One region of the Sanguibacter sp. A247 genome, then DNA from elsewhere that is predicted to be linked to it. Evidence: predicted binding sites of a transcription regulator. Region 1 holds the regulator's gene; the other holds the start of a gene.
What was found. The regulator HspR, encoded in region 1, represses chaperone genes until heat shock. The targets are predictions, from matches to a motif close to AAGTTGAGTCNNNNNGACTCAACTT.
Positions count from the first base shown of each region.

Region 2: the regulator HspR is predicted to act here: its motif matches at 2,686-2,710, upstream of ACTVCO_RS11765 (ATP-dependent Clp protease ATP-binding subunit).

Region 1 covers NZ_JBQPRE010000001.1:363,045-378,034, reverse strand. The annotation lists gene ACTVCO_RS01630 (dihydrodipicolinate synthase family protein) at 1-209, opposite strand, end outside; gene ACTVCO_RS01625 (FadR/GntR family transcriptional regulator) at 284-994, opposite strand; gene ACTVCO_RS01620 (tyrosine-protein phosphatase) at 1,119-1,925, shown strand; gene ACTVCO_RS01615 (nucleoside deaminase) at 1,974-2,405, opposite strand; gene upp (uracil phosphoribosyltransferase) at 2,556-3,194, shown strand; gene ACTVCO_RS01605 (heat shock protein transcriptional repressor HspR) at 3,256-3,660, opposite strand; gene ACTVCO_RS01600 (DnaJ C-terminal domain-containing protein) at 3,667-4,656, opposite strand; gene grpE (nucleotide exchange factor GrpE) at 4,734-5,345, opposite strand; gene dnaK (molecular chaperone DnaK) at 5,342-7,186, opposite strand; gene ACTVCO_RS01585 (cold-shock protein) at 7,997-9,061, opposite strand; gene ACTVCO_RS01580 (AAA family ATPase) at 9,174-9,650, opposite strand; gene ACTVCO_RS01575 (MFS transporter) at 9,754-11,004, opposite strand; gene ACTVCO_RS01570 (MerR family transcriptional regulator) at 11,001-11,969, opposite strand; gene crcB (fluoride efflux transporter CrcB) at 12,091-12,462, opposite strand; gene ACTVCO_RS01560 (fluoride efflux transporter FluC) at 12,459-12,956, opposite strand; gene ACTVCO_RS01555 (family 43 glycosylhydrolase) at 12,991-14,544, opposite strand; gene ACTVCO_RS01550 (beta-xylosidase/alpha-l-arabinosidase) at 14,541-14,990, opposite strand, start outside.
Region 2 covers NZ_JBQPRE010000006.1:39,604-54,593, forward strand. The annotation lists gene ACTVCO_RS11765 (ATP-dependent Clp protease ATP-binding subunit) at 31-2,637, opposite strand; gene ACTVCO_RS11770 (alpha/beta hydrolase) at 2,778-3,770, shown strand; gene mnhG (monovalent cation/H(+) antiporter subunit G) at 4,211-4,693, opposite strand; gene ACTVCO_RS11780 (monovalent cation/H+ antiporter complex subunit F) at 4,693-5,103, opposite strand; gene ACTVCO_RS11785 (Na+/H+ antiporter subunit E) at 5,100-5,708, opposite strand; gene ACTVCO_RS11790 (Na+/H+ antiporter subunit D) at 5,705-7,321, opposite strand; gene ACTVCO_RS11795 (Na(+)/H(+) antiporter subunit C) at 7,321-7,863, opposite strand; gene ACTVCO_RS11800 (Na+/H+ antiporter subunit A) at 7,860-10,958, opposite strand; gene ACTVCO_RS11805 (MFS transporter) at 11,317-12,723, shown strand; gene ACTVCO_RS11810 (molybdopterin-dependent oxidoreductase) at 12,778-14,990, shown strand, end outside.

The DNA of each region.
Region 1 (14,990 bases):
TGGTCGACGGCCTCGACGCAGGCGGTCATGAGGGCGCGGCGTTCGTCGAGGGTGTGGAGCAGTGCCTCGCCTGTCGAGCCCGAGATGAAGAGCCCGTCGACGCCTGCGCCGACGAGGGCGTCGACGAGGCGTCCGTTGCGCTCGAGGTCGATGTGGCCGGAGTCGTCGTAGGCGGTGATGAGTGCGGGCATGATGCCGGAAAGTGGCATGGGGGTACCTCGGTCCTGGGTTGGTGGGGCTCGTGGTGCGGGTCGTGGGCGGCAGCGTCGGTGCTGCGGCCCGCCTATCGGGGCTGGGTGTGGCGTCGGGTGGAGTCGGCGGTCACGACCATGTCGGCGACGACTTGTTCGATGTCGGCGAAGTGGGCGGCCACGGCTGCGGTCATGAGAAGGGGGTCGCCGCTGCGGATCGCCTCGACGATGCGCGCGTGATCGGCGACGGTGTGGAGGTCCGGACGCGGTGGGACGTGTGCCATGGCGCGCGCGAAGATCTGCCAGAACACCTCTTGGAGCTGGCTGACGAACTGGTTGCCGAGCGGGGCGAAGAGCGCGTGGTGGAACTCGCGGTCGACCTCGGGACGCACCATGCCTCCGGGGCCGAGATCGGCCATCTGTTCGACGAGGCTGTCGAGGTGCGCGAGGTCCGTCTCGGTGAGGCTGCGCGACGCCTGGACGACGAGTCCTTCTTCGAGTGCGCGGCGGGCCTGGAGCAGGTCACGGAACGGCGCGGAGTCCATCGCGAGGGAGTAGGGCAGCTGCTCGATGAGGGGTGCGAACGAGAACCGGCCGACGAAGAGTCCTCTGCCGTGGCGGACGTCGACGATCCCGAGGGTTTCGAGGCGGCGCACGCCTTCGCGCAGGGAGGTCTTGCCCATGTTGAGCCGCTCGGCGAGCTCGGCCTCTGAGGGGAGGGCGTCGCCGGGGGCGAGGCCCTCGTCAAGGATGTACTGCCGGAGGCTGAGTTCTGCCTGCCGGGACAGTGGCTTACGCGTCATCGTCTCGTCACTTCCACGTCGTCGTGTGTGTGACAGCCATTACAGATCGGTTATCAGATATCTGTCAACTGGTGTGACCGGATCGAGACCAAGGTCCTAGGCAGGCAGCCCGCAGCCATGCCCCATGACGCGCGAAGAATGGCAGGATCACGTCATGGGCCTCCCCGACCTCTCCGCCGTCCGCGGCTTCGCCAACCTGCGCGACGTCGGCGGCCTCGCCGCAGGCGACGCAACCGTCGTCCCGGGGGTCCTGCTGCGGTCCGACGCGCCCGGGACCCTCGACGACGACGCGCTCACCACCTTGCGAGCCGCTGGCCTCCGCTACGTCCTCGACCTCCGCAACATCGAGGAAGCCGCCCACCACCCCACACCGTTCACCGCAGCAGGGTTCACCGTGACGAGCCTGCCGATCTTCACGGGCTCGATACGCTCGTTCACCGCGGTCGGGACATCGATGCGTGGCATGTACGCGGTCATGGCCACCGAGTGCGGCACAGCGCTCACGACGGCCGTGCGCCACATCGCCGTGCCGACGATGAGCGACGACGACGGACGCGCAGACGCGGCGAGCCCCGTCGCGGGCGGGGTCCTCGTCCACTGCACCGCGGGCAAGGACCGCACGGGCCTCACGGTTGCCCTCGCCCTCCGGGCCGTCGGCGTCTCCCGCGACGACGTCATCGCGAACTATGCCGAGACCGAGGCACGACTGCGCGGACCGTGGCTCGCCGAGAAGCTTGAGCAGCTCCGACGCGTCGTGGGTGAGGACGCCGAGTCGTACACCGACATGCTCGTGACGAGCCCGGCCGACGTGCTCGACGAGTTCCTCACGACGGTTGAGGACGGCTCGCCCGAGGCCACGCGTCCGTACCTGCGCGCGCACGGCATGAACGACGACGAGATCGCGACGCTCGTCAGGCGGCTGCTCGGCTGAGCTCGCCACCCGCGCGGGTCAGAGGCGCGGAGACGTCGGGACGTGAGTTCAGCGCCGCGAGGCGAAGAACTCCGCGAGCATCCGCTCGCACTCCTCGCGCCGCACACCCGGATGCACCTCGACGAAATGGTTCTGACGCGGGTCGCGCACAAGGTCCCATGCCGAACCCGTCGCCCCCACGCGCAGGTCCCACGCGCCGAGCACGAGCCGGGGCACGCGCGCCGCAACGATCGCACCCGCACACATGACGCACGGCTCAAGCGTGACGACGAGCGTGCAGCCCTCGAGCCGCCACTCACCGTGCGTGCGCGCGGCCTCACGCAGAGCAAGAACTTCCGCATGCGCAGTCGGGTCGCCGCTCGCCTCGCGTTCGTTCCGACCCCGGCCGATGACGACGCCTGCGGCATCGAGCACGACCGCCCCGACGGGCACGTCGCCCGTCACCAGCGCCGCGCGCGCTTCCACGAGCGCGAGCCCCATCGCGTCGTCCCACCGTCCGTCGTCGTGCACGCCCCCACCTTAGTCAGCGCTGTGCGCGCAGCCGCAGCGAGCAGACGTCTCACAGTGAGATGAGCGACAGGCTTCCCCATGTGCCCCTGCGGCACGCGGCGTGAGCGGTACCGTTACGTCATGCGCCTGCACGTAGCCGACCACCCGCTGGTGGCCCACAAGCTCTCCGTCCTCCGCGACGAGCGGACCGCCTCTCCCACGTTCCGGCTCCTGGTCGACGAGCTCGTCACGCTCCTCGCCTACGAGGCGACGCGTGACGTGCGCACGATGGAGGTGCCGATCACGACGCCCGTCGCACCGACGATCGGGACGAAGATCGCGGACCCGCAGCCGATCGTCATCCCAATCCTGCGCGCAGGCCTCGGGATGCTCGACGGCATGACCCGGCTCCTGCCGACGGCCGAGGTCGGATTCCTCGGCATGCAGCGCGACGAGCAGACGCTTGAGGCGATCACGTACGCCAACCGTCTGCCCGACGACCTCACGGGCCGCCAGGTCTTCCTGCTCGACCCCATGCTCGCCACGGGCGCGACGCTCGTCGCAGCGATCAACTACGTGCTCGAGCGCGGCGCACGCGACGTCACCGTCGTCTGCCTGCTCGCCGCCCCCGAGGGCGTCGAGACCGTCAAGGCGGCCGTGGACGAGCGTGCCGACGTCTCGATCGTCGTCGCCGCGGTGGACTCCCACCTCACCGAGCAGGCTTACATCTACCCCGGTCTGGGAGACGCGGGCGACCGCCTCTACGGCATCGTCGACTGACAACTCTCGAGCGCGGTGGCGGCTCAGCGGCGCGCTGGGTGGCGCCGCGCTGGGTGGCGGCTCAGCGGCGCGGGCGCCACAGGACGAGCGCACCGCCGCGCTCGGCCGGCACCCGCTTGCCGCGGGGGACGGCGATGATGTCGCCCGCCGCGTCCGCCGTAAAGATGCGGTGACCCGGGTCGAGGGCGGTCGCCAGCATCTCCACCCTGCCCCGCAGGAGCCGCACCTGGTCCTCAAGGTGAAGGATGCGACGGATGCCCGCGAGATTGATGCCCTCGTCCTGGCTCAGCTGCTGGATCGTGCGCAGCTTCTCGACGTCGCGGGCGCTGTAGCGCCGTCCACGGCCCGCGGTGCGTGACGGCACCACGAGGCCGAGCCGGTCGTACTGACGCAGCGTCTGCGGGTGCATGCCCGCGAGCTCGGCAGCTCGCGAGATCGGCAGCACGGGAACGTCGGCGGCATCCATGGGAGGTCAGTCCTTGGCGTGCGCGAGCAGGTCGGCACGCACGTCGGCCCCGGCTGTCGCGTCGCGGAACGCTTCAACCGCCTTGCGCGCGTCCGACGACAGGTTCTGCGGCACGACGACCTGAACGGTGACGAGCAGGTCACCCGTCGTCTTCGCGGCCTTGACGCCGCGGCCCTTGACTCGCAGCACGCGACCCGACGGCGTCCCAGGGGCCACCTTGACCTTGACGGTCGAGCCGTCGAGCGTCGGAACCTCGAGCCGGGTGCCGAGCGCAGCCTCGTCGAACGTCACCGGCACGGTGACGCGCAGGTTGTGGCCGTCGAGCGCGAAGACCGGGTGAGCCGCGACCGCGACCGTGATGATGAGGTCGCCCGCGGGAGCGCCGCCCGTGCCGGGTCGGCCCTTGCCGCGCAGCCGGATCTTCTGCCCGTCGCGCACCCCCGCGGGGATGCGCGTCTTGATCGTGCGGTGTTCGATGTCGAGCGCAACCTCGGAGCCCTCGACGGCCTGCCGGAAGGGCAGCGTCACGGACGTCGTGAGGTCGGCACCCTGCTGCGGGCGTGGCCCGCCGCGGAACCCGGCGCCACCACCGCCGTTGAAGAGGCCACCGAGGATGTCCTCGAAGCCGCCGCCTCCGCCACCGAAGCCAGCGCGGCCACCCGGGTGGCCACCACCCGCGCCGCCGCCGAACATCGAACCGAACATGTCCTCGAAGCCGCCCGCACCTGCGCCGCCAGGGCCAGCGGCAAAGCGTGCGCCGCCGCCCATCGCGCGGATCGCGTCGTACTTCTCGCGCTCAGCCGGGTCAGAGAGGACCGCGTAGGCCTCGCCGATCTCCTTGAAGCGCGACTCCGACTTCGGGTCACCGGCATTCTGGTCAGGGTGGTACTGGCGCGCGAGCTTGCGGTACGCCTTCTTGATCGCAGCGGCGTCGGCGTCCTTCGCGACGCCGAGCGCGGCGTAGAAGTCCTTCTCGAGCCAGTCCTGTCCAGTCAACGCGGTCCTTCCGATCGGTGCGTCTGGGAGTGGGTGTGCATGCGCGGCGGGCCCGTGGGCCCGCCGCGCACGCGTCGTTACTGCTGGGGTCCGACGACGGCGACGCGCGCCGCGCGGACCGTCTTCTCGCCGATGCGATAGCCGGGCTCGATGACGAACTTCACGGTCGTCGTCGTGGCCTCGGCCGAGTCCTCGTGCATGAGGGCGTCGTGCTGGTTCGGGTCGAACTCCTCGCCAACCTCACCGAAGCGCACAACCTCGAACTTACCGAGGGCAGCGTCGAGTTTGTCGGAGATCGCCGCGAACGGGCCCTCCAGCTCGCCGGCCTGCCGGGCACGGTCGATGTCGTCGAGCACCGGGAGCAGAGCCGCAAGGACATCCTCGATGCCGCGCGTACGTGCCGCCTCCTGGTCGCGCAGCGACCGGTTGCGGTAGTTCGTGAACGACGCGCGCTCACGCTGGAGGTCGTCGAGACGCTCGGCCGCGAGGGCCTGGGCGACGGCGAGCTCGTCGTTGAGGGGTGCGTCGCCGCTGGCGGCGTCTCCCATGAGCGACGAGGCGTCGTCAGGAACAGCGACGTCGGGCTCGGCCGCGCCGTCCCCGGCCGGGGCGGCCGCGGACTCCCGCGGCTGCCCCGACTCGGGGTCGACCCGACGCTTGTCGGTGAACTCGAAGGGGGAGTCGGTCACTTGGACTCGTCCTCGTCAACGATCTCCGCGTCCACGACGTCCTCGTCCGAGGTTGCCTCCTCGGCCACGGGAGCGTCGCCACCGGCCTGCTCGGCCGCGTAGAGGGCCTCGCCGATCTTCTGCGCGACCGTCGTCAGCGTCTCCTGCTTCGCCTTGATCTCGGCGATGTCCTCGCCCTCGAGAGCCTTCTTGAGCTCGGCGATCGCGTCGCCGACCTCGGTCTTGATCTCGTCGGAGAGCTTGTCCTCGTTGTCCTTGAGGACCTTCTCGGTCGAGTAGGCGAAGCCTTCAGCCTGGTTGCGGGTCTCGGCGTCCTCGCGGCGCGCCTTGTCCTCGGCCGCGTGCTCCTCGGCCTCCTTGACCATGCGGTCGATGTCTTCCTTCGGGAGGGCGGAGCCGCCCGTGATCGTCATCGACTGCTCCTTGCCCGTGCCACGGTCCTTCGCGGAGACGTGGACGATGCCGTTGGCATCGATGTCGAAAGCGACCTCGACCTGCGGGACACCACGCGGCGCGGGCGCGATGCCCGTGAGCTCGAACGTGCCGAGCGGCTTGTTGTCGCGGGCGAACTCGCGCTCACCCTGGAACACCTGGATGAGGACGGAGGGCTGGTTGTCCTCGGCCGTCGAGAAGACCTCGGAGCGCTTGGTCGGAATAGCGGTGTTGCGCTCGATGAGCTTCGTCATGACGCCGCCCTTCGTCTCGATGCCGAGGCTCAGGGGGGTGACGTCGATGAGGAGGACGTCCTTGCGCTCGCCCTTGATGACGCCTGCCTGGAGGGCCGCGCCGACGGCGACGACCTCATCCGGGTTGACGCTCTTGTTGGGCTCCTTGCCGCCCGTGAGCTCCTTGACGACCTCGGTCACCGCGGGCATGCGGGTCGAGCCGCCGACGAGGACGATGTGGTCGATCTCCGAGACGGAGATGCCGGCGTCGCGGATCACCGCGTGGAACGGCGTCTTGGTGCGGTCGATGAGATCCTGCGTCATCTGCTGGAACTGCGCACGCGTGAGCTTGGAGTCGAGGTGGATGGGGCCGTTCTCGCTCATCGAGAGGTACTGCATGGAGATGTTCGTGCTCGTCGCGGACGAGAGCTCCTTCTTCGCCTGCTCGGCGGCCTCGCGGAGGCGCTGGAGCGCGATCTTGTCCTTCGACAGGTCGACGCCCGAGGAGTTCTTGACCTCCTTGATGAGGTGCTCGACGATGCGGTTGTCCCAGTCGTCGCCACCGAGGCGGTTGTCGCCCGAGGTCGCGCGGACCTGGATCGTCGAGAAGTCGTCCTCGTCCTTGCCGACCTCGAGGAGCGAGACGTCGAAGGTACCGCCACCGAGGTCGAAGACGAGGATGAGCTCGTCCTCCTTGCCCTTCTCGAGGCCGTATGCGAGCGCGGCGGCGGTGGGCTCGTTGACGATGCGCAGGACGTTGAGCCCGGCGATCTGGCCGGCGTCCTTGGTCGCCTGGCGCTCGGCGTCGTTGAAGTACGCGGGGACGGTGACGACGGCGTCGGTCACGGCCTCACCGAGGTACTCCTCGGCGTCGCGCTTGAGCTTGCCGAGGACGCGCGCGGAGATCTCCTGCGCGGAGTACTTCTTGTCGTCGAGCTCGACCGACCAGTCGGTGCCCATGTGGCGCTTGACCGAGCTGATCGTGCGGTCGACGTTGGTGACGGCCTGGCGCTTGGCGATCTCGCCGACGAGGACCTCGCCGGACTTGGAGAACGCGACGACCGAGGGCGTCGTGCGCATGCCCTCGGCGTTGGCGATAACCGTGGGCTCGCCGCCTTCAAGGACTGCGACGACGGAGTTGGTGGTACCGAGGTCGATGCCGACTGCTCGTGCCATGGGTGATGCCTCCAGAAGATCGTGCTGTTGAGTCTGTTGCACTCAAGTCTGCGCGTCGTCGGGCGCTGATGCAAGCCCAGACGCCCAAACTTGAGTCTGATGCACTCAACCTTCACGAGCGGCGTTCTATTCCAGCAGCCCACAACGCCAAGTCAGCCCCACCCCCCCAAGATCGATAGCCGATCCGCACATCACACGTGAACGGATCCGCTACCGAGCGGAGCAGCCTCACCTCTCCGGCCCAAGGGGAGAGGCCCAGGGGGAGAGAAAGAGGCCCAGTAGGGCTCGACCCACCCCCCACCCCCGGAGATCGATAGCCGATCCGCACGTCACACGTGAACGGATCCACTACCGAGCGGAGCAGCCTCACCTCTCCGGCCCAGGGGGAGAGAGGCCCAGTCGGACTCCACCCCCACCCCCAAAGATCGATAGCCAATCAGTGCACGTCACGTGGCCCGATCGACTATCGGGCCACTGGGGGGCAAGGCCCAGTCGGGTTCCCCCCTACCCCCGGAGATCGATAGCCGATCCGCACGTCACACGTGAACGGATCCACTACCGAGCGGAGCAGCCTCGCCTCTCCGGTCCAAGGGAGAGAGGCCCAGTCAGGCTCCCCCACCCACCCCGGAGATCGATAGCCGAACCAGACGTCACACGTGAACAGATCCACTACCGAGCAGGCCAGCCTCGCCTCTCCGGTCCAAGGGAGAGAGGCCAGTCAGGCTCCACCCCCACACCCCCCAAAGATCGATAGCCGATCCGCACACTTGACGTGTGCGGATCGGCTATCGAGGGCCGGTCAGTGAGTGGTCAGTCGAGCTCGACGCGGTCGGCCTGCGGCCCGCGATCGCTCTGGCGCACCTGGAAGCGCACACGGTCACCCTGGTAGAGCTCGACGCCGCCGCTCACGACGGACACGTGAACGAAGAGGTCGTCGCCACCCGAGTCCGGGCGGATGAAGCCGAAGCCACGGTCAGGATCGAAGCGCACGACCTCGCCCGAGCCGCCACGCGCCGGCGCGCTCGAACGCCCGCGCCCGCGATCGTTGCCGCGGTCGAAGCGGTCACCGCCGCGGTCGAAGCGGTCGCCACCACGCCCACGGTCGCCGCCGCGGTCAAAGCGGTCGCCCCCGCGCCCACGGTCGCCGCCACGGTCGAAGCCGCCGCGTCCCCGGTCCTGACGACCGTGCGACCGGCCACCACGCCCGCCGCCGACCAGCTCGATCCGACGCGCCTGCGGACCCTTGTCGCCCTCGACGGTCTCGAACTTCACACGGTCGCCCTCGCCGAGCTCGTCGATGTTCCGCCCCAGTTCACGGACGTGCGCGAACACGTCGGCGCTGCCGTCGTCGGGCGTGATGAAACCGAAGCCCTTGCCGCCGTCGAACCAGGACACGGTGCCATTGGCACCGTCGTTGCCGGACGCGCCGCCACCCGCAGGTGCCGCCTGGTCGCCGAGCGGGAGCAGGTGGTCCGTCTGCGGACCCTTCTCACCGGGCACGACGAGGAACGCGACACGCTGGCCCTCACGGACCACGCCGCCGCCGACGATCGACGAGCTGTGGACGAAGATCTCGTCGCTGCTGCCGTCGGCCGTCGCGAAGCCGTAGCCCTTCGACGGCTCATACCACGAGACCGTGCCGAGCACACCGAGCGACGCCGCCGGGGCCTCGCCCGTCACGCGGACGTTGCGGGCCTGCGGACCGCGATCACCCTCACCGGCCTCAAACTCGACCTCCTGGCCCTCACGGAGCGCGCGAACGCCCTCGTCGGCCAGCTCGGACGCGTGGACGTAGATGTCGTCCGACCCGTCCTCGGGCGCGATGAAGCCGAAGCCTCGGTCGGTGTCGAACCAGCGAACGGTTCCTTGGGGCACGTGATCTCCTCGTGAGAATGGTGGGTTACTCGTCCCAGTGTCTCGCACGAACGGCCGGGCGTGCGCGGGTGAGGCTACCTGGAACTGTTCCGTCGGCCACGATTCGCGCCGTTCACGCCGTCGGGACGAGCTCGAGCGGCCCCTCGTCGGGCGTCGGCGCCTCGAACCCCGCAAGGTAGCGCTCCGCGAGCTCGGGCGGCACGACGACGTCGTGCGGCCCGGTGCCGCCGCGCGCGGCAAGCCGCGCGAGCACGACCGCGCGCGGAGCGACAACATGATGGACGACGGGCACCACGTCCACCTCCGCGAGCCAGGAACGGTACCGGTCGCGCGATGCCCGGGACCAGAACGACGTGTCGACGACGATGTTCCGCCCCTCGGCGACGAGAGCGAGCATCCGCGCGCGAAGGATGTCATGGATCGCGTGCGCGACGTCGTCGGGCAGCGGGTGCTCGCGGTGCCCCGCGTCCCAGGCGACCTCGTCGAACGACAGGCGCGCGAACCCAGAGGCCTCGAGCCGCCGCGCGTGCGTCGACTTCCCGGCCCCGGCCACCCCGCACACGAGCACGACGGTCACGTTCCACCCCATCTCCGACTCCTAGCATCCCAGCACATGCCGACGGCGCGCACACGCAACGGGTCACGCAGAAGCGCGGGCGGCTCGGAGCGCTCTTGCACGATTCGACGTGGCCCTACGAGCCCGCCGGGAGGGACGGAGACGGCGCGACCGCGCAGGGCTCGCCGCCCGTGGCTGGGCGCGGCTCCGACGGGCGGAAGCCCCCAGCCGTCGCCGCGATCGCCGCCAGGAGGACGACGACTCCCGCACCGGCGACGCTCGGACTCGCCCCCCAGGCGGCCGACGTCGCACCCAGGCTGGCCGATCCGGCGGCGATCGCGAGCGCCTGCATCGCACCCTGCGTCGCCTGCACCCTGCCGCACACCTCGACCGGAACCCGCCGCACGAGCGGCGCACCATGCGTCGCGAAGAGCCCCTGCCCTAGGCCAACGACGACCGCGCCCACGACCTGCCCCACTCCCTCAGGCACGAACGCGAGCACGACAACCCCGCACCCGGCGACCGCCGCACCGCCGACGACGGCCACCCACGTCGTCCGCCACCGACCTCGGACCGCGACGGCGAGCGCAACCACCGCAACGCCACCCGCGACCGACGCCCCCAGCACGCCAAGCATGCCCGCGTCCGCGCCCTGCTCGACGAGCAGGAGCGGCATCCCGACCCCGACCGCGGGGATGACCGCGCCAGCAACGACGGCGGTGAGCAGCACGAACGGACGCAACACGGGATCATCGACGATCGCTCGCGTCCCCGCGCCGATCATCGCGAGCGTCGTCTGCTCCCGCGGCGCGTCGGACCGGCTCGGCGGTCGAACAACCCCCGTGAGCACGACGAGAACAACGATGACGCACACGATCGCCGCGACGGCCGGGACGGCGGCCGCGAGCGCGAGCCCACCTGCCCCGACGACGATCCCGCCGAGCGCCCGGCCGCCGACGAGCGCCGTCTGGCCCGCCACCTGCTCGGCGGCGAGCAGGCGCGGAAAGCTCTCCTCCGTCGAGAGGAGCCGCGAGAACGTCACCGTCGCAGGAGAGCTCACGGCCGCGTGGACGCCGAGCAGCACGGACACGACGACGAGCACCGCCGGACCTGCAGCGACGTCCCGCGGCAGGGCCGCGGCGCCGAGGCACAGCGCCGCGAGCGCCATCGCCGAGCCGAGCACCGCTCGTCGCGGGTCGACACGGTCGACGAGCGCTCCGCCGAGGAGCAGCAACGAACCCGAGACGACGGCCGGCAGCGCCCCCACGAGTCCCGCAACTCGCGGCCCGGCCGATGCGGCCGACCACGCGAGCCCCACGCCGAGCACTGCCGAGCCGAGGGACATGAGAAGAACGACAGCGACCCACACGTTCTCGCGACGGCTCATGAGTGCGCAGTCTCCGGCCGTGCCGGGAGCACCGGCATGAGGAGGACCCCGTGACGCGGCACGGCCGTCGAGCGGATGAGGACGGGTTCGCCCGGCGCGTCGACCGTAAGGGTCGCCGGGCCGTGGATGCTCGCGAGCGCACCGTCGAGCAGGGCCCGGTCGAGCACGACGGCGACTCCTCCGAGGACGAGCTCGACGTGACGCGTCGTCGTCGGCTGGGGCCAGGTGCGGTGCTCGCAGCGCGGGCACCGCGCCTCCCAGACGGCAGCGAGGTCAGGAGCGGTGCCCGAAGGCGCAGCCGTGACGGGCGCGACGCGCGAACCGTCGACGAACGTCGCGCCGTGCGCGTCGGCCGTCACCGTGATCTCGGCCCGCTCGCGGGCCCAGTCCGCGAGCGCCACGACGGCCGACCCCGCGAGACTCACGACGGGGCCGCGCCCGCCCGTCGGCGCACGCGTCGTCGCATCGAGCGCCCACCGGGCGAGCCGCACCCTGTCCGACGCGAGCAGCACGAGCTCGTCACCGACGACGATCTGGACGGCCTCAAGATCGCCCTGGCCAGCGAGAGCGACGACCGACCCGAGCGCGAGGGCGAGGTGTGCGCCGTCGACCGTGGCGACCGCGCGCCCGGGGGCGGTGAGCTCGCCCGCGAGGCGCCGCAGCGCGGACGCGTCGGCGGCCGCGGACAGCGTGCGCTGCGATGCGAGCTCTTCGAGGAGCAGGCTCGCAGTGCGGGCGTCGGCCGCCACGACCTCGCGCATCGTCTCGACCGGGACCGCGGCGTCACGCAGCACCGCGAGCGTCCGCGCCGCGCGTACTTGCGCGACGTCGTAGAACCGGTAGCCGCTCGCCTCGTCGACGTGAGCAGGGGCGAGCAGGTCGACGTCGTCGTAGTGGCGGAGCGTCGTCGACGTGAGGCCGACGGCCCGCGCGAACGACCCGATCGAGAGCAGTGGTCCTGGCATGCCTGCGATCCTCGTCCCTCGGGCCACCCGAAGGTCAACCGGGCAGGCTGCTTCTCCGCTGAAAGGTGTCCAACCCCGTCGAGACGCACGGCACTCGTCGCTCACGGTCGAGGGGAACGAGCTACGCGAGGGCGCTCGTCACCGCGACGCCAAGGGACGCCGCCGCGACCGACAGCGCGAGCGTGAGCGCGACGCTCCCCCATGCCCGCCGCACATCACCGTCCTGCAGCAGGCGCACGGCCTCGACCATCGCGGTCGAGAACGTCGTGAAGCCGCCGCAGAAGCCGGTGGCCAGCATGGCGTACCCGTCGGGCGCGAGCACGCCCGCGACCTGCAGGCCGAGGAGGACGCCGATGAGCAGGGAGCCAGCGACGTTGATCGTCATCGTCGCAACGGGCAGGGGCCCGGGGTGGCGGGCGCGCAGCGCGCCGTCGAGCCAGAAGCGCGCAGCGGCGCCTGCGCCGCCCAGCAGGCACAGCCACAGCACGGTCATCGCTCGTCCCGTCGCGTCGTGCCCGCGGGGTCCTCGAAGGGGTCGGCGGCGTCGGGGTCGTCGGGCAGCAGCCCGACGTGCCCGCGCAGGCGCGCTGCGAGCGCGACCCCCGCGACCGCGGCGACGACCCCGAGAAGGCACGACGCGAGCGCGTACCCGAGCCCGAGTGCGGCCTGCCCGTCGGCCAGCAGCGTGCGGGTCTCGAGAGCGAGCGCCGAGAACGTCGTGAACCCGCCGAGCAGGCCTGTGCCGAGGCCGAGCCTGAGCAGGCGGCGGCGTGCGTCTTCACGGCCGGCGCGCACGAGCGCCTCGAGCAGGAGTCCGAGGCAGAACGCGCCGACGACGTTCTCGGTCAACGTCGCCCACGGCACGCCGTCGCCGTGCGGGACGAGGCGGCCGAGGCCGTACCGCAGCGCCGTTCCGACGCTGCCACCGAGGGCGACGACGAGGAGGAGGCGGGGGTCGGTGCGCACCGCACCATTCTGCGCGGTCACGCGCCCTCTCCGCGCCGCGGCGCGCGCCGAGCCGTCAGGCGGGGTCGTAGGTGAGGTGGCGGATCGTGGCGACCGACGTGGTGGCGGCGCCTGCGCTCGTCGCGTAGGCACCGACCCACAGGCCCAGGAATCCGCCGGTGGCGACGGTGTCGAGGGTGCGACCGTCGGCGACGGCGATGACGTCGGCCGTGGACCCGGTCACCGCTGCCGAGAGCTCGTAGTCCTGCCCGCGCGCTCGGAGCCGCAGGTCGACGTCGGCGCCGTCGGCGAGGTCGAGCACGACGCTCCCGAGCGTCGTGTCGACGTTCGCGGTGCGGTGGGTGACGACCGCGGCCCACGCGTTGCCGTCGCGCACGAGCGCGAGGCGCACGTGGTCGCGCTCGGACTGCCGGACGACGAGGCCGACTTCTTCGCCGACGGCGAGCTCGGCGCGCACGCCGATCGTCACGTCGACGTCGATGTGCTGCTGCCGGACGCCGAGGAAGGCGGGCACGCCCGTTCCGGTGAGGTCGTCTGCCCGCACGGGAAGCTGCCAGCCGTCGCCTGCCGGTTCGGCGATGTCGAGGGGAAGCGCGCGCAGTGCGGTCCACCGCGGGTCGCTCGGAGTGACGATCCCGCTGGCGGCGCCCTGCATGGTGCTGAGGGGCTCGTCGCGGCCGAACGGCACGTCGATGACGGCGGGCACGCGGCCCTGCCGCGGTGCGAAGACGGGCCAGCCGTCCTCCCACTCGACGGGCACGAGGTGTGTCTCACGGCCGAGGTTGTAGTGGTAGCCGCCGTAGGGCCGCATGGCGAGGCACACGGCCCACCAGGAGCCGTCGACCGCTTGGACGAGGTCGGCGTGGCCGACCCCGACGACGTCGGCGTGTGAGCCGAGGTGGCGGTGGGTGAGGACGGGGTTGCCCTTGTTTCCCGTGTAGGGGCCGGTGACGGTGTCGGCGCGCGCGACGGAGACGGCGTGGTGGATCTCGGTCCCGCCCTCGGCTGCGAGCAGGTAGTAGGTTCCGTCGATCTTGTACAGGTGCGGGCCCTCTGCCCACACGGCGCCTCGCAGGGCGCCTGTCCACAGGATGTGTTCGGGCCCGACGAGCCGCTGCTCGGTGAGCGAGTATTCGCGCAGCCACACCTCGGTCTGGTGGAACCACTCGGGGTCGGGGTCGACGAGCCGAGTGCCGTGGAGCCAGGCGCGGCCGTCGTCGTCGAAGAAGATTGACGGGTCGATCCCACCGACCTCGAGCCAGACGGGCGCGGACCACGGTCCGGCCGGGTCGGTCGCGGTCATGAGGAAGTTGCCGCCGCGTGCGTCTTCGTCCTGGTGGACGAGCGTGCACACGATGTAGAACAGCCCGTCGTGGTGACGGATCGTCGGGGCGTAGAGACCGCTCGACGACGGCAGCCCGGAGTAGTCGAGCTGGTCGGTGACGGCGTCGCCGACGTGCTCCCACGTGACGAGGTCACGGCTGCGGAGGATCGGCAGGCCCGGCAGGTACTCGAAGGTCGAGGTGACGAGGTAGTAGTCCTCGCCGACGCGGCAGATCGAGGGGTCGGGGAAGCAGCCGGGCAGGATCGGGTTGTGGACGACGGTCATCGGGTCTCCTCGGTGGGCGTCGCCCCCGCGAGGGCCGTGTCGGTGTCAGCGACGTGCACGCCGACGACGCGCGCGTCGGCGCCCGTCACCTCGTGCACGTCACCCGTGAACCTGACGACGAGACGCGGCGTCGAGCTACCCGGGACGTCGTACGTCTCGTTCTCGGCGATCGAGCGGATCGCGCCGCCCGTCGAGTCGGCGAGGGCCGCGGGCGCGGGCGTCGCCGAGTGGTCACCGACCCAGACCTCGACGTCGCCGGGCTCGACGACGCGGCGCAGGTCGCGGTTCGTGAAGGCGAGGCGACCTGCGGGAACGTCGAACGTCACGCGTGCGCTCTCGCCTGCAGCGAGCGGAACGCGCGCGTAGCCGAGCAGCTGGACGACGGGCCGCGGCAGCGAGCCGACGATGTCGTGCCCGTAGAGCTGGACGACGTCCGCGCCAGCGAC
Region 2 (14,990 bases), on a different contig from region 1:
TCACCGGGAGGCCGGGGGCGTCGTCGGCATTCACGAAGTGCGGATCGCCAGTCCCCCCGCGTCGTCCGTGCGGTCGACAGCCACCGTGTCACCGTCGCCGATCTCACCCGCCAGGAGGAGCCGTGCGAGGCGATCACCAATCTCACGCTGGACGAGCCTGCGCAGCGGGCGAGCCCCGTACGCGGGGTCGTAGCCCTCGAGCGCGAGCCATTCCCGAGCCGCGTCCGTCACCTCGAGGCCGATGCGCCGCTCGGTCAGACGCTGCGCGAGCGCACGCACCTGGATGTCGACGATGCGACCAAGCTCGTCGACGCTCAGCGGGTCGAACACGACCGTGTCATCGAGACGGTTGAGGAACTCGGGCTTGAAGTGCGCCCGCACCGCCGCCATGACGGCGTCGTGCTTCGTGGCCTCGGGGACCGTCGGGTCGACGAGCACGTGCGAGCCGAGGTTCGACGTCATGACGAGGATGACGTTACGGAAGTCGACGGTGCGGCCCTGGCCGTCCGTGAGGCGGCCGTCGTCGAGCACCTGGAGGAGCAGGTCGAAGACCTCGGGGTGAGCCTTCTCCACCTCGTCGAGCAGGACGACCGAGTACGGCCGGCGACGGACCGCCTCGGTGAGCTGGCCACCCTCCTCATAGCCGACATAGCCGGGAGGCGCCCCGACGAGACGGGCGACCGAGTGCTTCTCGCCATACTCCGACATGTCGATGCGCACCATGGCGCGCTCGTCGTCGAAGAGGAAGTCAGCGAGGGACTTCGCGAGCTCGGTCTTCCCGACGCCCGTGGGGCCGAGGAAGAGGAACGAGCCCGTCGGACGGTCAGGGTCGGAGACCCCGGCACGCGCGCGGCGCACCGCGTCGGACACCGCCGCGATCGCCTCGGTCTGGCCGATGAGGCGCGCGCCGATCGTCTGCTCCATCGTGAGGAGCTTGGCCCCCTCGCCCTGCAGGAGCCGGCCCGCGGGGATGCCCGTCCACGCCGCGACGACCTCCGCGATCTCGGCCGCGTCCACCTTCTCACCGACAAGTCGCTGGGGACGCTCGTCGTCGTCCGAGGTGGTCGAGGCGGCCTCGGCCGCCTCAAGCTCGGCGATCTCGTGCTCGATCGTCGGGATCTCGCCGTACGCGAGCCGTCCGAACGTCGCCAGGTCGCCGTCGTTCTCGGCCCGCTTGGCCGCGTTCTCCTTCTCGGCGAGCTGCTTGCGCAGGTCACCGATGCGGTTGACGCCGCCCTTCTCGGCCTCCCAGCGCACGGTCAGCGCTGCGAGCTCTTCCTGACGGTCGGCGCGCTGCGCGGCGAGCTCGTGCGCCCGTTCGAGGTCCTCGTCAGCCCCGGACTCCTTGAGCGCGAGGATCTCGGCGTCGAGGCGGCGCACCACGCGCTGCAACGTGTCGATCTCGACGGGCGAGGAGTCCATCTCCATGCGCAGCCGGCTCGCGGCCTCGTCGACCAGGTCGATCGCCTTGTCGGGCAGCTGACGGCCGGTGATGTAGCGGTTGGACAGCCGCGCGGCGGCGACGAGCGCACCGTCGGAGATCGTCACGCCGTGGTGGGCCTCGTACCGCGACTTGAGGCCGCGCAGGATCGCAACCGTGTCGTCGACGCTCGGCTCGCCCACGAACACCTGCTGGAAGCGACGCTCGAGCGCCGGGTCCTTCTCGATGCGCTCGCGGTACTCGTCGAGCGTCGTCGCGCCGACGAGGCGCAGCTCGCCGCGCGCAAGCATGGGCTTGAGCATGTTGCCCGCGTCCATCGCGCCGTCGGAGCCACCCCCTGCGCCGACGACCGTGTGCAGCTCGTCGATGAACGTGACGACCTCGCCGTCGGAGTCCTTGATCTCCTGGAGCACGGCCTTGAGCCGCTCCTCGAACTCGCCGCGGTACTTCGCGCCCGCGACCATCGCCGCGATGTCGAGCGCGACGAGGCGCTTGCCCTGGAGCGAGGTGGGGACGTCGCCTGCGACGATGCGCTGCGCGAGGCCCTCGACGACGGCGGTCTTGCCGACGCCGGGCTCGCCGATGAGGACCGGGTTGTTCTTGGTGCGGCGCGAGAGCACCTGCACAACGCGGCGGATCTCGGAGTCGCGCCCGATGACGGGGTCGAGGCGTCCCTCGCGGGCCTGCTCGGTGAGGTCGACGCCGTACTTCTCGAGGGTCTTGAACGTGCCCTCGGGGTTCGCGGACGTCACGGGGCCGGTTCCGCGGACGGCAGGGAGGGCGGCACGGAGCGCCTCGGCGGTCGCCCCCGCCTCGCGCAGCGCAGTGGCAGCGGCGGAGTCGACGGCTGCGAGAGCGATGAGGAGGATCTCGGCCGAGATGTACTCGTCGTCGAGCGTCGCGGCCTCCTTCTTCGCGGCCTCGAGGACGTTGCCGAGCGAGCGGGCGGTCGTCGGCTCGGTGACCGTCCCGCCCTGCGTCGACGGGAGTGCAACGAGAGCGGTGCGGGTGCGGCGGCCGACGTCGGTCATGCTCACCTTGGCGGCTGCGAGCAAGGCGGCGGCGAGGCCGTCGGGCTGCTCGAGCAGCGCACCGAGGAGGTGGAGCGGTTCGATCTGCGGGTTGCCAGCGGCGGCTGCAGCACGGATGGCGTCGCCGATGGCCTTCTGCGAAGCGGTGGTGAAGCTGGACTCCATGAGGTCTCCTCTCGGGTCGGGGTGGAACTCCTCAGAGCAACCCCGTCAGACTTGAGTCTATTCCGCTCAACTTTGCTGCACCAGCCCTCGATGACACGACTCCACCTCGTCGCCCCAGCCCGGCAGTGCCATGATCAAGCATGACGTTCTTCGCAGCCGCAGGCGCCACACCGACCCCCGCCACCCCCTGGGTACCGGACGTCCTCGGTGACGGATGGGAACAACGCACCCTCCACCTCGGCCGGGACGACGAGGGCGCCGTCGACGTCACCGTCGTCCGCCTCACCCGCGGCCCCCGCCGCGACCGCGCGATCCTCTACATCCACGGCTTCGTCGACTACTTCTTCCAGGCGCACGTCGGCGAGGCCCTCGCCGACGCCGGTTGGGACTTCTATGCGGTCGACCTCCGCCACTACGGCCGATCCCTGCGGGCCGGACAGACCGCCAACCTCGTCGACGACCTCGCCGTCCACGCCGAAGACCTCGACGCGGCCCTCGCCGTCGTCCGCGACGACGAGGCCCACACCCGCATCGCGGTCCTCGGCCACTCGACAGGCGGCCTCATCGCCTCACTGTGGGCGAACGCGCGGCCCGGCCGCGTCGACGCGGTCGTCCTCAACAGCCCGTGGCTCGAGCTCAACGACACGTGGTTCATGCGCACGATCGGCACGCAGGGGCTGCGCGTCATCGCGCGAGTCGCACCGCGCGCCGTCGTCGGGAGCCTCGCGCCCCACTACGGACGCGCGCTCCACACGAGCACGGGCGGCGAGTGGGACTACGACCTCGCCTGGAAGCCGATCGAAGGCTTCCCCGTCCGCGCGCGCTGGATCTCCTCGGTGCGCCGCGCGCACACCCGCGTCGCGCGGGGCCTCGACCTCACGTGCCCCGTGCTCGTGCTGTCCTCCGACGCCACGGGTGACCACGTCAACGACCATCCGGGCGTCCTCTCGACCGACTCGGTTCTCTCCGTCGAGCACATCAGCGCTCTCGCACCGGGGCTCGGCGACGACGTCACGTACGAGCAGGTGCCGGGCGGCGCGCACGACCTCGCGCTCTCCCCCGAGCCGGCGCGCTCCCACTACCTCGCGCGCGTGACCGCGTGGCTCGACGAGGTCGTGCCGCCGCGCGGGTAGCCCAGACGGAAGTCCCCGCTACACCTACGTAGCAGCCGTGCGTCGAGGGGCTCGTACCTGCTGCAAACGCCATGGTCGACGTCACCGCCACGGCAGGCGTGGCGAGAAGCCCGACGATGGCAAGCCTGAAGACCTGGCGACCTGCACGCTGAAGACGCATGATTCTCTCCCTGCGAGATTTCGGTTCGCACGAGCACGCGGCTCCGCAACCCTCGCGAGAGCAACCCGCTCGTAGCGCAGAGTCTGCACTGTCGACGATCCTCTCAGCCTTCCCATTACCCCCCCGCTGCCCGCCATCCGAGATGTCCGATCCCACCGTGTCCCGGCTCCCTGGGTGGATGAGCAGACGCACGCCCACGCAACTCCCAACGCCCGGCACGCGACTGGCCGCACGGCGACCAGCCACAGATCGAACCACTGGCGTACCGGACACGTGCTTGTCACGCCGGTGGGACAGCGGTCGGCGGGTCCTCGGACAAGCGCGCGTCGTGGGGGTGCTCCTCGTCGCGCGCCTCGTGCACCGCGTCGTCGACCAGCTCTGCCGCGAGCCGGGCGACACGCGCCTGATCGGCCTCGAGCGCAGCCTGCTGGACGTCGGCCGTGAGCTCGTCCATGACGAGGAGGTCCGTGCGGATCTTGCCCGTCCGGTAGCCCGCACGACCCACCATGTGGGCCGAGACAGGTGCGGTGAGCATCTGGAAGAGCACGACGAGCACGACGACGAACGCACCCCGCCACGTCCGGAGCTGCAGCTCGAGACCCACGAGGACGAGCATGAGCCCGAGCACCTGAGGCTTCGTCGCGGCATGCATCCGAGCCAGCAGGTCAGGGAAACGCAGCACGCCGACGCCTGCCGCGAACGACAGGAACGCCCCAGCGAGCATGAGGCAGGCAGAGAGCACGTCAAGGATCGTGTCGAGCATCAGCGCCCCTCCCCTCGGTGCGTCGTGTCGTCCGGTTCTGCATCGAGCTCCGCAACACGCTCCGCCGCGCGATCCTCGTACTCCTCGACGAGCCTGCGCTGCGCATCTTCAGCCTCAACCTCTTCACGCGAGCGGATGCGACGGTCGTCGTCGGACTCCGTGGCAGCGAACCGCGCGATCGTCACCGAGCCCACGAACCCCACCATCGCGAGGACGACGAGGATCGGCAACGTATCCGTCCGGTGGCTCCACGCCGCCTCGAGCGCGATGACCGCGACAAGGGTCGCGGTGAGGACGTCGAGCGCGATCGTCCGGTCGAGCATCGACGGACCACGCTCGACACGCACGACCGCGAGCGCCGCCCCGACGAGCAGCATGGCCGCGGCAACCCCGACGACGATCGTGTTCATGAGCCCTCCCCGGGGCGCGTCGGCCGTGGCGTCACGGGAGTTCGCACAGACCAGCGTCCGGCCGCCGCGAGCCCCGCTCGGACGAGCTCCTCGTCAGACGCGAGCGCGTACAGAACGTGCGCCTCGAGGTCGAGCACGTCCTGTCGGACCTGATCCTCGCCGCCCGAAGCCGCAAGGTCGAGCACGTGCAGGTAGAGCATGCCCGTGATGCGCTGAGCCTCGACGACGAGCGTGCCTGGCACGAGCGTCGAGAGCTCAGCCGTCACCGTGAGGTAGAGGTCCGCCGGGTTGCGCAGGCGAACGCCGACGACAGCGCCATGCACCTTCGTGCGTGGCGACAATGCCTGCCACGCGACCTGGAACGACGCGACGACGAGCGACCTGAGGAACAGGCCAGTGAGGCGCAGGAGGTGCCACGGACGCAACCGGATCGGCAGATGCATCGACGGCAGCGGGAACACGAGCGTGACGACGACACCCACGACGAGCCCGCCGAGCACGTTCGCCCACGTGACCTCGCCCCACAGGAACATCCACACGATCGCGAGCCACAGGACCGTCGGCCACTGCGTGACGAGAGTGCGTCTGCGTGCGTGCGGGTTCATCCGGTCACCCCCGTCTCGTTCGCGTCACGGGACGGGGACGTCCGTCCGCTGTCCGCGGGAACCTGCGGAAGGCCAGTTCCGTCACCGGGCAGGACGTCGACCGACGTGCCCGCACCTCGCCCGTCAGGACCGAGGACCGCACTCGTGTACGGCGTGCGGTCCCGCAGCGTCAGCGCGGCGCGGCCCGCGTAGTCGAAGAGCGGACCCGCAACGAGGGTGAGGGAGAGTCCGAAGGTCACGAGGGCCACGGTCGCGCCCACCATGCCCGACGGAAGCCGTTGCGGAGCGATCTCTTGCGGCGGCGTCTGCCAGAACGCCTTGTTCCACGCCTTGACGATCGCGTAGAGCGTGAGCAATGACGTGACGATCCCGCCCGCGAGCAGCGTGTAGCCGAGCGGCGTACCGAGCTGAGCCGCCCCCTGCAGCAGGCCGACCTTGCCGAGGAACCCGGACATGGGCGGGATCCCCGCGAGGTTCATCGCGGGGATGAAGAAGAGGATCGCGAGCAGCGGTGCGATCTTGGCGAGACCCCCGAGGCGCGCGAGCGACGTTGTCCCGCCGACGCGTTCCATGAGCCCGACGACGAGGAACAAGGTCGTCTGCACGGTGATGTGGTGGACGACGTAGAAGATGGTCGCCGTGAGGCCTGTCTGCGAGGACAGCGCGATGCCGAGGACCATGTAGCCGATGTGGCTCACGAGCGTGAAGGACAGCAGTCGCTTGATGTCGTCCTGCGCAACCGCACCGAGGATGCCCACGAGCATCGTGAGCAGCGCCGCGACGAGGAGCACGGTGTCGGAGCGAGAGTCGGGGAACAGCAGCGTCTGCGTGCGGATGATCGCGTAGATGCCCACCTTGGTGAGCAGGCCGGCGAACACGGCGGTGACGGGAGCGGGCGCGGTCGGGTAGGAGTCGGGCAGCCAGGCCGACAGCGGGAAGATCGCCGCCTTGATGCCGAAGGCCAGCATGAGCAGGATCTCGAGGATGAGGCGCGTCGTGCCGTCGATCTCAGGAAGCCGCTCGGCAAGCTGCGCGAGGTTGACCGTGCCCGTGGCCGCGTAGATCATCGCGAGCGCGACGAGGAAGATCGCCGACGACACGAGCGAGACGACGACGTAGATCGTTCCCGCGCGGATCCGCGAGCCGGTCCCACCGAGCGTGAGGAGCACGTAGGACGCCGCAAGGAGGATCTCGAAGCCGACGTAGAGGTTGAAGAGGTCGCCCGTGAGGAACGCGTTCGAGACGCCCGCCGCAAGCACGAGGTACGTCGGGTGGTAGATCGCGACCGGGGCCTCGTCGTCGTCGCCGTCGGCGATTCCCTGCCCGAGCGAGTACAAGAAGACGCAGAGCAGGACGAGCGAGGACACCGTGACCATGAGCGCCGACAGGCGATCCGCGACGAGCACGATGCCGACCGGCGCAGCCCAGCCACCCACGTTGACGACGAGGGGGTTGGCGTCCGCAGCGATGACGAGCCCGATGCCCACCGCAAGCATGAGCGAGAGCACGACGACGGTGATGATGCGCTGGGCGCGCGTGTGCTTCCACAGCGCGAGGGCGAGGCCCGCACCGAAGAGAGGAAGCATGACGGGCAGCGGGACGAGGGACGTCATCATGCGTCACCCTCCTGCTGCGCGTCACCGGTCGCGGGCTCCGCAGCCTCGGGCAGCATGACCGCAGGGTGCTCCTCGTCGTCGTGGATCGTCTCGTCTCGGGTCACCGCAGCATCCTCGTCGAGGGTCTCGCCCGAGTCGGCCGAGTCGGCGTCCTCGTACGCGGGCGCGTTCGCGGCAGCCTTGTGCGCGACGCGGCGGTCCTCGAGGTCATCCTGGACCTCGTCGTGCCCGTTGAGCTGCCACGAGCGGTACGCCATCGACATGACGAAGCCGACCATGCCGAGGGCGATGACGATCGCGGTGAGGACCATCGCCTGGGGCAGCGGGTCGCTCATCTCGGACGGCTCGGCCGCGCCGATGATCGGCGCCTTGCCGGCGCGCCCGGACGCGACCATGAAGAGCAGGTTCACTCCGTTGCCGAGCATGAGCACACCGAGCATGACGCGCGACAGCGACCGCTCGAGCAGCAGATAGACGCCCGCGGTCACGAGCACGCCGATGGCGATGACGAGCGCGAGCGAGGGGGCCATGTCGATCATCGGGCGCCTCCGTCGGTGTCGTGCGGACGCAGGCCGGCCGCGTCGAGCGCCGAGCGCACCGAGCGTGCGTCCTCGAGAACCGCGGCGGCGCCGTAGGTGCCGTCGGAGTCGCGGGGTGCGGTGTCGGTCTGACGGTCGATCTCAGCCCCGAGCGACCGCAGGATGTCGAGGACGAGGCCGATGACGACGAGGAAGACCCCGAGGTCGAAGAACACGGACGTCACGAGCTTGACGTGGCCGAGCAGGGGGAGGTCAGCCGCGACGATGAAGCTCTGCAGCGGCTCACCGCCGAACAGCACGGGCACGAGCCCCACACCCACCGAGAAGAAGAGTCCCGACCCGAGGAGCAGACCCGGATGCACCGGGATCGCCTCGCCGAGCTCGTAACGACCGCCCGCGAGGTACCGGATGATGAGCGCGATCCCCGTGACAAGGCCGGCCGCGAAGCCGCCGCCGGGCGCGTTGTGGCCCGAGAACAGCAGGAACGCTGCGAAGACGATCATCGAGTGGAAGAGCAGCCGGGTCGCGACCTCGAAGACGACCGAGCGGCGGCGCGGCGACAAGGTGCGTCCGCCACGCAGCCAGACGCTTGCGCGCGCCGCACGGTCGACCAACGTCTGAGGGGCCGTGCCGCGCAGCTGCGGGACCGTGGGGAGGTTCCCGAGCGCCTCGTCGACCTGCTGCGGGTCGAGCGCGCCACCGACCCGCGGCGCGCGAGGCGCGCGCAGGATCTCGCCGCTGCGGCGACGCAGGAAGACGAGGCTTGCGACGCCCGTCGCCGCGACGAGGAGAACCGAGATCTCGCCCATCGTGTCCCACGCACGCGTGTCGACGAGGACGACGTTGACGATGTTGCGCCCGCCGCCGTAGACGTAGACCTCTTCGGGGAAGTCGACCGAGACCGGCTCGTGGATGCGTGCGCCGGGCACCGTGAGCGCCAGAGCGGACACGGTCACCCCGACCGCGACCGCGACCGCGAGGCGCACGAACCGAGAACCCGCGAGCGGCCTGTCGGAGAAGTACGCGGGCAGGCGGCGCAGCGCGAGCACGAAGACAACGAGCGTGATCGTCTCGACGAGCACCTGCGTGAGAGCAAGGTCGGGCGCCCCGTACAGCATGAAGAGCACGGCGGTGCCGTAGCCCGTCACCCCGACGAGCAGGACGGCCTTGAGACGTCGTCGGGCGCGTGCGGCGAGCACCGCCGCAACCACCGTGACACCCACGACGAGCACCTGACCCGCGCTCGAGGACACCATGACCTCGTCGGGCCACGAGCCCGACGCGATGAGCACCCCACCGACCGCGATGACGAGCGTGCCCAGGATGATGCCGAGGTAGAGGGGCAGCGAGCCACGCTGCGTGACCGAGGTGACGTCCGCCGCAAAGTCGTCGAGGCGGCGCATGAAGCGCCGGTAGACACGCTCAGCCTCGGGCACGCGCGGGACGCGCGCCTGCAGCGACTCGACGCGGCGCCTGCCCACGAACAGCAGCGAGCCGACCGCGACGATCGCGACCGTGGACCACAGCGCGGGCCCGAACCCGCCCCACAACGTGAGGTGTCCCGCCTCGCCCGCGGGGTAGAGCGCCGCGTGCGGCGCGAGCAGGTCTTCGCCCAGGTGCGGGACGAGTGCCGCGCCGAGCCCGAGAACCGCGAGCAAGAGCGGCGGCCACACGAGGAGACGCGACTGCACGTGGATCTGCTGCGGGTCGATCTGGCTGACGTCGACCTCGGGCGCGGCAGCCTCGCCGGGGGCGACGGGGCGCGGCGCAGGCGCTGCGCACGCCAGCTTCGACGCGAACGCACCCCACCAGAAGCGCAGCCCGTACGCGAACGTGAGCATCGAGCCGACGACGACCGCGGCGAGCACGACGGTCGACATCCAGGGCTCCCCGCCGGGCAGACCGTCGTGCACGAGCGACTCGAGCGCGGCCTCCTTGGCGACGTAGCCCGCCAACGGCGGCAGGCCGATCATCGAGGCGGTCGCGAGACCACCAGCCGTCGCGGTGAGGGGGAGCTTGCGACCCACCCCCGTGAGCCGGCGCAGGTCACGCGTGCCCGTCGCGGCGTCGACGACACCCGTGACAAGGAACAACGCTGCCTTGAACATCGCGTGCGCGCCGATCATCGCGAGGCCCGCGAGCGCAGCGGAGCGGGAGCCGAGCCCGACGAGCAGGATGATGAGGCCGAGCTGGGAGACGGTGCCGAACGCGAGGATGAGCTTGAGGTCGTTCTGCCGCAGCGCCCGGTACCCGCCGAGGAGCAGCGTCCCGGCGCCGAGGACGATGATCGTCACGCGCCACGCGTCAAGGTCGGAGAAGCCGGGTGCGAGACGCGCCACGAGGTAGACGCCAGCCTTGACCATGGCTGCGGCGTGCAGGTAGGCCGACACGGGCGTCGGCGCGGCCATGGCCCCGGGCAGCCAGAAGTGGAACGGCAGCAGAGCCGACTTTGTCACGGCGCCGACGAGCATGAGGACGACGGCCACCGTGACGATCGTGCCCGTCGGCGACGCGGCGATCACCTCGGAGAGCAGGTACGTCCCCGCGCTCTCGCCGAGCAGGACGATGCCCGCGAGCATCGCGAGGCCGCCGAAGGTCGTGACGACGAGCGCCTGCATCGCGGCGCGACGTGAGGCCTTGCGGTCCGCGTAGTGGCCGATGAGCAGGTAGGAGAAGACGGTCGTCAGCTCCCAGAAAATGAACAGCAGGAGCATGTCGTCGGCGGTGACGAGGCCGACCATGGCCCCGGCGAACGCCGTGAGGACTCCGGCGAAGCGGCCCAAGCCCTGAGCATTCGCCGAGAAGTACGCCGAGCAGTAGATGAGGACAACCGCTCCGACGCCACCGGAGATGAGCAGGAGGAACCACGAGAGGGTGTCCATGCGGAACGCGAGGTCGACGCCGAGTGCGTCGATCCAGGGCGTGACGCTCTCGGGGTGCTCGCCCGACATGACCCGCCCCGTCCACGACAGCGCGTAGATCGCGGCCGACGCGGGGGCCAGCGCGAGGACGAGGAAGGCCTTGCGGCCGAGGAGCTTGACGAGGGCGGGCGCAGCAAGGGCCATCACGAGGTGGGCGATGAGCAGCTGCGGCACGTCCGTGTCCGTCCGTCGGGGGCGGGAGGCGGTCGGCACCCCGATGACAACGCACGCAGGCGGCCGACCGGGGAACTGAGCCGAGTTTACCAACCGTGTGCCTCCCCCAGAGCCGTCCGTGGTGTGGCGCAGGCCGTGTTCGCTCCTAGGAGACTCGCGCGCGCCCGGCACCCTCGTCCGCACCGCCCACCGGCCCTCGTTCTCACACGTCGGCCACGCATCGCGTGCGCGAAAGGTTGCCTCGGCGCAACAGAGCCGCACCCGGGGCCGAAACATCCCACGCCTAGCGTCGGAGCGTCCCGACCCGCACCCGACCGCGGAGGCCTCCATGACGCACGAACCACTCGCGCCCGCACCGATGTCGACCGCGTCCCGTCCCGAGGGGGTGTCGCCCGACGAGATCTCCCTCGCCCGAGCAACCACCCCCGACAGCTGGGCAGGCACGCCCCTCGGCGCGGGCGTCACCCGCCGCCCGGGCCGGTGGCTCGACGGCTGGAACCCCGAGAACTCCGCGCAGTGGATCGCGGTCGGGCGCTCAGCTGCCCGCCGCAACCTCGCCGCGTCGGTCTACGCGGAGTTCCTCGGCTTCGTCGTCTGGGCACTGTGGAGCGTCGTCGTCCCCCTTCTTCCCGCCGCGGGATTCACGCTCACGGTCGACCAGATGTTCTGGCTCATCGCGGTCCCGAGCCTCGTCGGCGCCACCCTGCGGATCCCGTACACGTTCGCCGTGCCCGTCTTCGGTGGCCGCACGTGGACGACCATCTCGGCGCTGCTCCTGCTCGTCCCGCTCGTCGCACTCGTCGTCGTCGTGCAGGATCCGACGACGTCGTTCGGCACGTTGCTCGTCGTCGCGGCCCTCGCGGGCGTCGGCGGGGGCAACTTCGCCAGCTCGATGGCGAACATCTCGTTCTTCTACCCCGAGGCCGCCAAGGGCCGGGCGCTCGGCCTCAACGCCGCGGGCGGCAACCTCGGCACGGCGGCCGTGCAGCTCGTCGTCCCGCTCGTCGTCGTCGGCGCGGCAGGCGTGCACCTCGAACGCGCGGGCCTGCTCATCGTCCCACTCGTCCTCATCGCAGCCGTGCTCGCGTGGCGCACGATGGACAACCTCACGGGCACGCGCTCAGACATGCGCTCGTACGCGGTCGCGGCCACGCGCCACCACACGTGGCTCATCTCAGTGATCTACGTCGGCACGTTCGGCTCGTTCATCGGCTTCGCCAGCGTGTTCCCGACGGTTCTGGCGACCACGTTCCCCGACGTCACCGTCTCGATCGCCTTCCTCGGCGCGCTCGTCGGGTCGGTTGCCCGGCCGCTGGGCGGGATGCTTGCGGACCGCGTGGGCGGCGCTCGCGTCACTCTCGTGGCGTTCGCTGTCATGGCAGGCGGCGTCCTGGGCGCGATCGGCGCGCTGCGCTCGGCGTCGTTCACCGGGTTCCTCGGCTCGTTCCTCGTGCTCTTCGTCGCGACGGGCGTTGGAAACGGTTCGGTGTACCGCATGATTCCGGCGGTGTTCCGCACCGGGGCAACCGACGACGCCGATCGCGCCCAGCGCGCCCGCATCGCGGCCGGATGCCTCGGCATCGCGGGGGCCGTCGGTGCCTTCGGCGGATTCCTCGTGCCTCGCGGGTTCGCCTCGTCGACGGCCGCGACGGGCGGGATCGAGGCAGCGCTGTGGGTGGTCGTCGGGGCCTACGCGGTGCTCGCGGCGCTCACGTGGACCGTGTACGCGCGGCGCGGCACACGGCTGGGCGCGGCGGGCGTCTGAATGCGGGTCGCATCGACTCCGGTCCCCGGGGCCCTCGACCCGGGGACCGGGGCTGTGAGTGAGGTCAGCACGAGCCCGACCGCGGGCCTCGCAGGCGTCGGGGCTGCGGGCGCACGCCCGGGCACCGACAGCGTGCGAACCGTGTGCGGATACTGCGGCGTCGGCTGCGGAATCATCCTCGAGGTCCACGAGGACGCCGACGGAACACGCACGCCGACGTCCTCGCGCGGGGACTCCGCGCACCCCGCCAACCGAGGCCGCCTGTGCACGAAGGGCGCGACAACGCTCGACGTCGTCGTCGCGGGCGGTCGGGCCACGAGCGCCCTCGTGCGCCCCCAACGCGACGCCGAGCTCGCACCTGCACCGCTCGCGCACACGATCGAGCTCGTTGCGCGCCGCTTCACCGAGATCGTGGCCGAGCACGGCCCTGACGCGGTTGCGCTCTACGTCTCGGGACAGATGAGCATCGAGGCGCAGTACCTCGCGAACAAGTTCGCCAAGGGGGCGCTGCGCACGCGGTGGATCGAGTCGAACTCTCGCCTGTGCATGGCGAGCGCCGGCACCGGGTACAAGCTCTCGCTCGGCTCGGATGCCCCGCCCGGGTCGTACGACGACATCGACGCGGCCGACCTGTTCGTCGTCGTCGGCGCGAACATGGCCGACTGCCACCCCATCCTCTTCCTGCGCATGCTCGACCGCGTCAAGGCGGGCGCGCGGCTCGTCGTCATCGACCCGCGCTTCACGGCGACGGCCGCGAAGGCCGACATCCACCTCGCCGTGCGACCCGGAACCGACATCGCACTGCTCAACGGGCTCGCACGGCTCGTTGCTGAGGCAGGCGGGCTCGACGAGGAGTTCCTCGCGGAGCACACGGAGGGCCGCGACGATCTCGAAGCGTTGCTCGCGGACTATCCGCCGAGCGAGGTCGAGCGGCTCACGGGCATCCCCGAGGAGCAGGTACGCGCGGTCGCCGACCTCATCGTCGTCGCACGCGGCCGGTGGGTGTCGTGCTGGACGATGGGCCTCAACCAGTCCGTCCACGGCACCTGGTCGACGAACGCACTCATCAACCTTCATCTCCTCACGGGTGCGATCTGCCGCCCCGGCGCGGGGCCGTTCTCTCTCACGGGCCAGCCCAACGCGATGGGAGGCCGAGAGATGGGCTATATGGGACCGGGCCTGCCCGGGCAGCGCAGCGCCCTCGACGCGGCCGACCGGGCGTTCGTCGAACGCGCCTGGGACCTCCCTGCGGGGACGATCCGCGCGGAGTCCTCGGGCCGCGGAACCGTCGAGCTCTTCGAGCGTCTCGCCGAGGGCGAGGTGCGGGCCGCATGGATCATCTGCACGAACCCGGTCGCGTCGATGGGCAATCGCGACACCGTGCTGCGAGGTCTCGCTGCGGCCGAGCTCGTCGTCGTGCAGGACGCGTTTGCGGACACGGACACGACGCGGCACGCTGACGTCGTCCTGCCCGCCGCGCTGTGGTCAGAGGCCGACGGGGTCATGGTGAACTCCGAGCGCAACCTCACCCTGGCGCGCGGCGCCCTGCAGGCGCCCGGCGACGCGCTTGCGGACTGGGAGCTCATTGCGCACCTGGCACGTGCCATGGGCTTCACCGGCTTCGACCATGCGTCGTCGCACGAGGTCTTCGAGGAGCTGCGTCTGTTCTCCAACCCCGCGACGGGCTACGACCTGCGCGGGATCACGTACGAACGCCTGCGCGAGGGACCCGTCCAGTGGCCGGCCGCGCCCGGCGGGCCACGCCGCAATCCCGTGCGGTACCTCAACGACGGCGTGCACTCCCCCGTTCTCACCCACCCCGACGGGACGCGTCCGCGGCTGCGGTTCGCGACGCCGTCGGGCCGGGCACGCCTGTGGGCTCGGCCGCACGTCCCCGCGGCCGAGCTGCCCGACGACGACTACCCGTTCGTCCTCACGACCGGCCGCGTGCAGCACCAGTGGCACACGATGACGAAGACGGGCCGCGTCGCCAAGCTCAACCGGCTCGCACCCGCGCCCTTCGTCGAGGTCAACCCCGCCGACGCGGAGCGTCTCGGCCTGGCCGCAGGCGACAGCCTTGAGCTCACCTCGCGCCGGGGCCACGCCGTTCTGCCCGCAACGATCACCGATCGAGTGCCGCCCGGCTGCGTGTTCGCGCCGATTCACTGGAACGACCTTGCGGGTCCGGACCTCGCGATCAACGCGGTGACGAACGACGCCGTCGACCCGCTGTCGTTCCAGCCCGAGCTCAAGGTGTGCGCCGTTGC